DNA from 3 places in the Streptomyces gobiensis genome. Region 1 is predicted to be linked to each of the others. Evidence: riboswitches for the same ligand, from Rfam matches in the RefSeq annotation. Region 1 holds a riboswitch; each other region holds the start of a gene.
The links. A riboswitch is a leader RNA that binds a small molecule or an ion and turns the genes downstream of it on or off. The one in region 1 is predicted to bind cobalamin.
Positions count from the first base shown of each region.

Region 1 (3,271 bases):
TCCCTCGCAGATCACCGCGTCGTGGGTGCGCCGCAGCTCGGCCAGACAGTCCGTCACCGTGCCGAGCAGCCGCTCCTGCCGCCCCGCCGCGTGGTAGCCACGCGCGCTCAGCTCGCCGACCGGCTTCCCCAGCAGTACGACCTGGCTGGTGCGGTCCCCGCCGGGCTTGAGCAGTACGGGATTCATCAGCGCGCTCGGCTCGGTCCGGGCGGCGGCCGCCTGCATGGCCTGCGCCCGCCCGATCTCAGCACCCTCACGGGTGACAAAGGAGTTGAGTGACATGTTCTGCGCCTTGAAGGGCGCGACGTTGATGCCCTTACGCGCCAGCCACCGGCAGATGCCCGCTGTGACCACACTTTTGCCCGCGTCGGAGGTCGTTCCCGCCACGAGGAGCCCGCCGCCCGTCATGTCCGCTCCTTCACATAACCGGCCGCGCAGCACACGGCCAGAGCCAGTGCGCTGACATGGCGGGAGAGCCGGACAGCCCGCTCGATATCGGCTGCTTCGACCGCTCTGCCGGGAGCGTTGAGCACCGGGCGGTGTTCGACGCGTCCGCCATAGGAGAGGGTGCCGCCCAGCCGTACCCCCAGCGCGCCCGCGAACGCGGCCTCCACCGGCCCGGCGTTGGGGCTGGGGTGCAGGCCCGCGTCCTGCCGCCAGGCACGCAGCGCGCCGCGCCGGTCCGGGCCGAGGAGCGCCGCCAGCGTGGCGGTGAGCCGGGAGCCCGGCCACCCGGCGACATCGTCCAGCCGGGCGGCGGCCCAGCCGAACCGGCGGTAGCGGGCGGACTTATGGCCGACCATGGCATCGAGGGTGTTGACTGCCCGGAACGCGGCCATTCCCGGCACGCCCCCGAGGGCGCCCCAGACGAGTGCGCCGACGACCGCGTCCGAGGTGTTCTCGGCGACCGACTCCACTACGGCCCGGGCGATTCCGTCCGCGTCCAGCGCCTGTGGGTCCCGCCCGCACAGTCCCGGGAGCAGCTTCCGGGCCCGCTCGATGTCCCCGTCGGCCAGCGCGTCCCGAACGGCCCACGCCTCGCGAGCGAGTGACGTACCCCCCAGCACGGCCCACGTCACCCCAGCGGTAAGGACCTTGGAGCGGCGGGGGAATAGCCGCGTCAGCGCCGCCGCGCCGGCGGCTGCGCCCCCAACGCACAGCACAGCGTGCAGCGCGCCCGCGGCGCGGTGATCGCGCCACAGCCGGCGCTCCACCGTGGTGGCAATGTGCCCGAAAGCGGCGACAGGGTGGGCACGGCGCGGGTCCCCCGCGAGCACATCGCAGAGATAACCCAGCGCGGCGCCGGTCGCTGAGAAACGCATCGCGTCGTCAGCCGGCCGTCGTACCTCGTACGGTCAACAGGTCAGGGGGCGGAGAAATGCCAGGCATGGCGGTATGTCCTCACTCAGGGTCCTCGCCCTGGCTCGACGTGACCGGCGGTGAGAGTCTCCTGGCTCCCGGATCGGCACATCCCCCGGTCTTCCAGCCTCCGTGCGGGACCGTGACTTCTTCGGGTGGGGGTGTGCTCCCCGGTGACAGTGGCGGGACCGCGCCGGATTCGCACCGGCTTCCTCTCCTGCCGCCGTTTGGCAACGGGCAGTCCACCATGCCCGGACAGAGCCGTCAACTCACCCCTGACCTGCGACAGGAGAGTGTGAGCAGACACACGAAAGGGGGTACGGGCGGTGCCCGTACCCCCTCGGGGAACGCCGGTGCCGACTGTGCCAGTTGTGCCAGCTGTGCAGTTGTGCAGCTGTGCTCGGCTGACTCAGGTCGCGATGATGTAGATGCCGTATGCCACGGCCATCGCGCACAGGGCGTAGCAGATGTACGCGCCGGTCCGGGCGAGCGCGGTCGAGCCGCCGTCCGCCTTGCGGGCGGAGGAGCCGACGATGCCGAGCGTGAAGACACCCACCAGGGCCACGGTCGCCACGAGGCTGACGCCGAAGACCTGGCCGAGGGCGGCCCAGTCAATGTTCATCGTGGTGGTTCCTTCTGGATTACGGTGCCTGGCTTATGGGGTGACGCTGGCAGCGGGCTGTTCGGGCTGCTCAGCGTTCTGCTGCTCGGCGTTCTGCTGCTCGGCGGGCATGGTGCCTGCCGGGGGCGGGGCGACGGCCTGGACGGCGGCGGTGACGACACCCTGGGGCTCCGTGCGTATGTCACTGATGGGCGCCACATCGTTGACGTTGGTGTGGTCGACCGGCTGGCGACGGGAGGCGAACCAGATGGTGGTGCAGCTGGCCACCAGGAGGAAGGTGACCGTGCCGACTCCCCAGGCGCCCTGACTGGCCAGGACCGCCGAGATCGCGGCGATCAGCGCGGCGGCGGGCAGGGTCAGCCCCCAGCCGACGAACATCCGGGTCGCGGTGGACCAGCGGACGATTCCGCCCCTGCGGCCCAGCCCGGAGCCCATGACCGCGCCGGAGCAGACATGCGTGGTGGAGAGCGAGAAGCCGATGTGGGACGAGGCCAGGATGGTGGCCGCGGCACTGGTCTGGGCGGCGAAGCCCTGCGGCGGCTGGATGTCGGTGAGGCCCTTGCCCATGGTGCGGATGATGCGCCAGCCACCGAGGTAGGTGCCGAGCGCGATGGCGAGACCGGCTGAGGCGATGACCCAGGTCGGCGGATCGGAGCTCGGGGCGAGCGCGCCACCGGTGATCAGCGCGAGGGTGATCACACCCATGGTCTTCTGCGCGTCGTTGGTGCCGTGGGCCAGGGAGACCAGGGCGGCCGAGGTAATCTGCCCCGCCCGGTAGCCCTTGGCGGTCTGCTGCTGATCGGCCCTGCGCGCCAGCCGGTAGGTCAGCCGGGTCGCGAACATCGCGGCGATACCGGCGACGAGGGGGGCGGCCAGTGCCGGAATCAGCACCTTCATGACGACGACATCGCCGTTGACGGCGCGGAATCCGGCCGAGGCGACGGTCGCGCCGATCAGACCACCCATCAGGGCGTGTGAAGAACTGGAGGGCAGACCGGCGAGCCAGGTCAGCAGATTCCAGGTGATCGCGCCCACCAGACCAGCGAAGATCACTTCCGGTCGGATACCGGCGCCCTCGTCAACGATTCCGGAGGAGATGGTCTTGGCGACCTCGACGGAGACAAAGGCGCCGACGAGGTTGAGTGCCGCGGACATCGCCACCGCGGCCTTGGGCTTCATCGCCCCGGTGGAGATGGTGGTGGCCATGGCGTTGGCCGTGTCGTGGAAGCCGTTCGTAAAGTCGAACACCAAGGCGGTGACGATCACGATCCCGATGAGAAGCGTGATGTG
Region 1 covers NZ_CP086120.1:475,985-479,255, reverse strand. Annotated here, with positions in the region: gene test1122_RS02340 (cobyric acid synthase) at 1-408, opposite strand, end outside; gene test1122_RS02335 (cobalamin biosynthesis protein) at 405-1,322, opposite strand; cobalamin riboswitch at 1,444-1,574, opposite strand; gene test1122_RS02330 (hypothetical protein) at 1,769-1,981, opposite strand; gene test1122_RS02325 (inorganic phosphate transporter) at 2,015-3,271, opposite strand, start outside.

Region 2 (3,271 bases), 2.2 Mb from region 1:
CCAGAGCATGGGCGTAGCCGTACGGAATGTTGGGAAAGTCGCTGCCGAACAGGATCCGGTCGCCCAGGGCGGCCAGACGTGGCCGCTCGGCGCGTGGGAAGGGCATCAGCCGCTCGGAGAAGTCGGTGAAGGCCATCGTCGTATCGAGCATGACGCCCTCATAGGCCTCTGCCAGATCCAGGAACTCCGCGTACTCCGGCATCCCCATGTGCGCGATGATCAGCGGCAGCCGGGGATGCCGGGACAGCAGGGCGGCGATCGGCTCCGGCCCGGTGTGCTTGCCCCGAGCGGGGCCGGAGCCGCAGTGGATCACGGTGGGGACACCGGCCTCGGCGAGCATTCCCCACACGGGGTCCAGGAGCGGGCTGCCCGGGTCGTAGTCACCGACCTGTATATGGGACTTGAAGACCCGCGCACCGCCCTCCAGCGCCTGCCGCACATAGTCAGCCGCTGCCGGCTCCGGGAAGAAGGTCGCGGTGTGCAGACAGTCGGGGGTGCGGGCGGCGAAGTCCGCGCTCCAGCTGTTGAGCCAGGCGGCCATGCCGGGCTTGTGCGGATAGATCATCGAGGTGAAGGCCCGCACCCCGAACCCGCGGAGCACGGAGAGCCGTTCGTCCTCCTCGTGCCGGTAGGTGATGGGCCACTCAAGCCCGGTCATCGGGCCGACCGCGTCAAAGTACGCCCAGACCTTGTCCAGCACCCGCTCGGGCATGAAGTGCGTATGCACGTCCACCAGCCCGGGCAACCCGAGCTCCCGCCAGAACGCGGTGACGCGGTCATCCCCGGCAGCCATGGTCACCCATCCCACCGGTCGCGATATATGTAGCCTGCATATGGCGACCCTAAGCCGCCCACGCACCCCCCAAGCAAGACTTTCACTCCCCTACCCCAACCCTCCCCCGAAACCGGAGGCCGACGCCCCCAAACCCCCACCCGTGTTGTGGGCACTGGCCCACCCGAGCGTTGCGGGCACCGACCCCAACCCCCGTTGTGGGCACTCGCAGCCCCGCGAGGGACGTGGGCCCACCCTGCTACGCAACCACCCACCCACACCAGCCACGACGCTCCGACCCACCCCGCAACAGAGCTCGCGACGCTTGGTGGGCACAACCCCGTGGCCACCGTCCCGCACCCGGCCAACCCCGGGGCCCTGGGGCGAAGCCCCGGTTACGGGAAGGGGCGGGATACGGGGAAACCCACCCACGGCACCCCCGCAGCCGTACAGCCGGGAAGGGGTGGGCACCTCCCTGGGGGCACCTCCCTGGGGGCACCTCCCTGGGGGCACCTCCTGGGGGCACCTCCCAGCGGTAGCTGGGGGAGGTAGCTGGGGGAGAACACAGAGGAAACCCATAGACTGGCCGCGCAGTTGGTTCGGCCCGTCAGCCAGGCGGGAGCGTCGCAAGAGGGAATCCGGTGCGAATCCGGAACTGCCCCGCAGCGGTGAGTGGGAACGACCGCCGTCATACGCACTGGACGCCTCCGCGTCCGGGAAGCGACGGCCATTAGGCGCCCCTAAGGGCCTGCCCACGAGTCCGAAGACCTGCCACTGCCCGCACGCCACCAGGCGGGCGGTCGTACCGGAGGACCTCGTGGGCAGGTCGGCGGTGGCAGGGCGGCCGTACACACGCCCGGCTCCTTCGCATGCCATCCCCGGCCACCCGGCCACGGGTCACCGGAGAACTCGCGAAGGAGAGTTCCGTCATGCCGATCAAGCCAACTCAAGCCACGCTGCACGGATACCCCCGGCAGGGCCCCAACCGGGAGTTGAAGAAGGCCGTCGAAGGCTACTGGGCGGGCCATATCACCGCCGACGAGCTGCGGGCGACCGCGGCCGCACTGCGCGCCGCCACCCGTCAGGAGCTGCGCGCGGCGGGCATCGCAGAGATCCCCACCGGCGATTTCTCGCTCTATGACCATGTGCTGGACACGGCCTGGATGGTGGGCGCGGTGCCCAAGCGGCACCGCGGCGCCGCCGGCACCAGCCTCGACACCTACTTCGCCATGGCACGCGGCACGGCCGAGGCCGAGCCGCTGGAGATGACGAAGTGGTTCAACACCAACTACCACTATCTGGTCCCGGAGCTCAGCGCGGACACCGTCTTCACGGCCGACTCCCGTAAGCCGGTCGAGGAGTTCACCGAGGCCCGGCAGGCAGGGCTGAACGCCCGGCCCGTGCTGCTGGGCCCGATCAGCTTTCTGCTGCTGGCCAAGCCCGCGCCCGGTACTGATCCCGGCTTCGCGCCGTTGACCCTGCTCGACCGGCTGCTGCCCGTATACGCCTCCGTACTCGCCGATCTACGGGCGGCCGGCGCCGAGTGGGTGCAGCTCGATGATCCCGTACTGGTCCAGGACCAGCCGGGCTCGGTGCTGGGCGCCACCGCTCGCGCCTACCGCGAACTGTGCGCCGCCGCGCCCCGGTCGGACCGTCCAAAGCTCCTGGTGGCCTCCTACTTCGACACCCTCGGCGAGGCGCTGCCGGTACTGGCCGACTCACCCGTCGAGGGGCTGGCCCTGGACTTCACCGGCCCGGCGGCGGCCAACCTCGACTGGCTGGCCAACATCGGCGGGGTGCGGGGAAAGCGGCTGATCGCGGGAGTGGTGGACGGCCGCAATGTCTGGGCGGCCGACCTGGGGCACGCCCTGGGCACCCTCGCCACCCTGCTCGGGCTGGCCGGTTCGGTGGATGTGGCACCGTCCTGCTCGCTGCTCCATGTCCCGCTCGATGTCGCCGCCGAACGGGATCTCGACCCACAGATCACCCGCTGGCTCTCCTTCGCCCGGCAGAAGACCGCCGAAGTGACCGTACTGGCCCGCGCCCTGACCGGGGGCCGGGACGCCGTCGCCCCGCAGCTCGCCGCGTCCCGGGCCGCGCGGGCCTCCCGGGCGGGCTCGGCGCTCACCCGGGACCCGGCCGTACGGGCGCGGTGTGCGGCGGTCACCGCCTCGGATGCCCGGCGCCCACAGCCGTATCCGGAGCGGGCCGCCGCCCAGCGGGCCCGGCTGGGGCTGCCGCCGCTGCCGACGACCAGCATCGGTTCCTTCCCGCAGACCGGCGAACTGCGCCAGGCGCGGGCGGCCTTGCGCGCGGGGCGGATCAGCGCGGACGCCTACCGGGAGCGGATCGCCGAGGAGATCCGCACGGTCATCGGCTGCCAGGAGGAGGCCGGGCTGGACGTACTGGTGCATGGCGAGCCCGAGCGCAACGACATGGTGCAGCACTTCGCCGAACGGCTCAGCGGCTTTCTTGCCACCCGGCACGGCTGGGTGCAGT
Region 2 covers NZ_CP086120.1:2,688,539-2,691,809, forward strand. Annotated here, with positions in the region: gene test1122_RS12435 (amidohydrolase family protein) at 1-793, opposite strand, end outside; cobalamin riboswitch at 1,350-1,562, shown strand; gene metE (5-methyltetrahydropteroyltriglutamate--homocysteine S-methyltransferase) at 1,702-3,271, shown strand, end outside.
Region 2: linked by a shared signal. The riboswitch ahead of metE (5-methyltetrahydropteroyltriglutamate--homocysteine S-methyltransferase) and the one ahead of test1122_RS02335 (cobalamin biosynthesis protein) in region 1 are both predicted to bind cobalamin.

Region 3 (3,271 bases), 2.2 Mb from region 1:
GATCAGGCCGGTCGCCGCAACGAACTCGGGCAGCGACTGCAGCCCGATCGCCACCGCCGAGGTGACGCGGTCCGCGAACCGGCCCTGCTGCAGGCCCGACCACACCCCGAGCCCGATCGCGACCGGCACCAGCAGCGCCGCCGCCAGCCCGGCCAGCAGCAGCGTGTTGCCCAGCCGCTGGCCGACGATGTCGGTCACCGGGCGGCCGCTGACCAGGGAGCGCCCCAGGTCGCCGTCGACGGTCCCGGCCAGCCAGTCGACGTACCGCAGGGCCCAGGGCCGGTCCAGGCCCAGCTCCGCGCGCAGCGCGGCGATCTGCTCCGGCGTACCGCCCGCCCCGCCCGCCGACCGGGACAGAATCACCTCGGCCGCGTCACCCGGGAGCAGCTCCGTCCCGGCGAACACCAGCACCGTGGCGGCGCCCGTCACCCCTGCCGCGGCCAGCAGCCGCCGCCCGCACGCGGTGAGCAACGGGTGCGCATGGCAGGTCACGCGCCGCCGATCCAGACATCGCGGTAGCTGCCCCAGCCGTCGGAAGCCGGCGGGGCGCCGCGGACGCCGCCGACCTTGTGCTGTGCGCCGTCGATCCACTGCATGAACGAGTGGATGATGTGCCCGCCGTCCTGCCAGAGCTCCTGCTGCAGATCGGCGTAGCGCCGCTCCCGCAGGCCGGGGTCCATGGTGGCGCGCGCGGCGAAGAACCGCTTGTCCCAGTCCGGACGGCGCCAGCCGGTCTCATTCCGGTCCGAGGTGGACAGCATCGTCTGTCCGTAGAACCAGTCGAGCGCGTAGTTGCCCCAGCCGCCCTGCGCGAAGGGCTTCTTGGCCCACACCTGCGACCAGTACGAGTCGGCCGGTGACTTGTCCAGCTTGATGGCGATCCCCGCACGCCTGGCCTGCTCGGCGTAGAGGGTCGCGGCCTCCAGCATGCCGGGGGAGACATCTGAGGTGTGGAGGGTGACGGTCAGCCCCTCCTGACCCGCCTTGCGCAGCAGCGACTTCGCCTTGTCCGGATCGTAGCCGCGCTGCGGCAGGTCGTCGTGGTACAGCGGAGCACCCAACCCGTACAGGTCGTTGCCCACTTCGGCGTAGCCGGAGTACACCGTGTCCACGATCTCCTGGCGGTCCACCGCCAGCTTCAGGGCCTCGCGCACATCCGGATCGCTGAACGGCTTCCGGTCGACCATCATGTTGAAGCTCTGCATACGGCCGACCGGCGACGTCACGACCTGGACCCGGCCCGCCCGCTCCTGCGCCGCGGCCTGCGCCCAGGCCAGCTCGTGCGCGACATCGGCGTCGCCGCCGAGCAGCGCGTTGAGCCGGGTGTCGGGCTTGGTGATGAAGATGATCTCCAGCTCGTCGAGGTAGGGGCGACCGCTCTCCCAGTAGGAGTCGTTCCGGGTCAGCCGCACCCGGTCCCCCGGGCTCCACCGGCCGAACCGGAACGGCCCGGTGCCGACCGGCGGATGGTCGTTGTCGAACGCGGTCGTGCCGTCCTGGATGACGTAGACGTACCAGCCCGCGAGCAGCGACGGCAGGTCGGCGATGGGCTGGCGCATCGGGACCGCCACGGTACGCCGGTCCACCTTGCGCAGCCCCTCGGCATCCACCATCGCGAGGTCCTTGGCACCCGTGAAGGAGGACTTGGGGTCGAGCAGATACCTGATGGAGTACATCAGGTCGTCGGCCGACAGCGGCTTGCCGTCGTGCCACTCGACGCCGTCCCGGAGCCTGATGGTCCACCGCGAGCCGTCGGAGTTCGGTTCGATGGACTCCGCAAGCCGGTTGGTGACCGTGAGATCGTCGTCGTACGCGCACAGCTTGTCGAAGAGGTTCTTCATCACGATGCCCGCGCCCCACGATCCGGCGACGAAGGGGTGCAGCGTGTCATCGCTGGAGCTGGCCCCCGAGACCACCGCACGCAGCCGGCCCCCGCGCCGGGGCTCCCCCGCGCCGGTGGGCGAGGTCTGCCCGGAGGCGCACGCGGTCAGGCCACCGCCGAGGGCGAGACCGGACGAGGCGACCGCCAGCCCACGCAGAAACGCGCGCCGGTTGACCTGATGTGCGGGGGAACGTACAGAACTGGGCAGCGCAAGGCGCGCCCGGGCAGGACCGACCATGGTGGACCCGTCTCCATCCTCGTGGAACCACTGGGCTTGCACCACGGCCGGTCTCCTGGCTTCCAGCTCACCGCTCCCCCACGCCTTCCCACGCCCTCGGGCGCAGTGGCACAGATGCAGGGGAGCTCCCTGGTCACAGTGGCGGGACCGCACCGGATCCACACCGGTTTCCCGTAACCGCGGCACGGACAACATAGCCAGCCCAGCCGGTCCATGGGGAGTGTCACTGCTCACCAGCCCCCAGCGGCGCCGGTCAGAGCGGGACAAGCCGGACCCGGCAACCGAAGCGCCACGGGGGCTTGCGCCACCACACCAGCGCCCGCGACATCGCCGTATCGACACCGGACTTGGGGACCGTTTCGACCAGCAACACGCTCCGAGACTTCCCAATGGCCACCGCCCTCGATACTCGGACACCCAGGCCCTATCGTTGCAGGTCAGGAGTCACTCCTCGCGTTTCCGACCACTTATCGGACATCTTCTGGCGACGAAGGCCGAGCTAGGCGCCGATTATTCCCAGGGCACCCGCAGCACCGCTCGCGAAGCGAGTTCGCTGAGGTTCGCACGGGTCCCCGGGCGGCAACTGCAACCACGGCACGACGAGGTCCCCAGCCGCTGAGCTGTCGGGGCTCTTGCTCAGCCCGGTAAGGCTGGGTGGAGGATGCGAAATTCGAAACTCGTGGGGGGTTGCCCCCCACACTTTCCAACTGTTCGACAGGGCGTCCTGAGGTGATCAAGGTTGTCCTGATCTGCGGCGGAGTCGGTGGTCTCCTGGCTTCCGGACGGTGCTGGGCGTGCCTGAATGAGACAAGAACTGAGACCATGTGGTCGATTGCTGCTCGCTTATACGCCCTTGACGACGATGGCGTGCTTGTGGCCGTGCAGTGTGACGTCGGTCAGCAGGTGAAGGGCTGCGCGGGCCTCGTCCTTGCCGATGTCGGCAACCCGGACGCGGGAGATCACCCAGCCCCAGCGCGCTGTTCGGTGGTCCTGCTGTCGTATGCCTCGATGAATGTCGTAGGGGAGGTCATTACCTCGGTTACTCCGCGGGTGCGAGGCCGAGCCGGGGATCATCTTGTAGGTCGCCGCGCACCACGAGAGCGAGTGCCTCGCAGTCGAGCACGAAGACGTGCGGAGGCCTGGCACTGCCG
Region 3 covers NZ_CP086120.1:2,629,643-2,632,913, reverse strand. Annotated here, with positions in the region: gene test1122_RS12175 (ABC transporter permease) at 1-492, opposite strand, end outside; gene test1122_RS12170 (ABC transporter substrate-binding protein) at 489-2,165, opposite strand; cobalamin riboswitch at 2,149-2,317, opposite strand.
Region 3: linked by a shared signal. The riboswitch ahead of test1122_RS12170 (ABC transporter substrate-binding protein) and the one ahead of test1122_RS02335 (cobalamin biosynthesis protein) in region 1 are both predicted to bind cobalamin.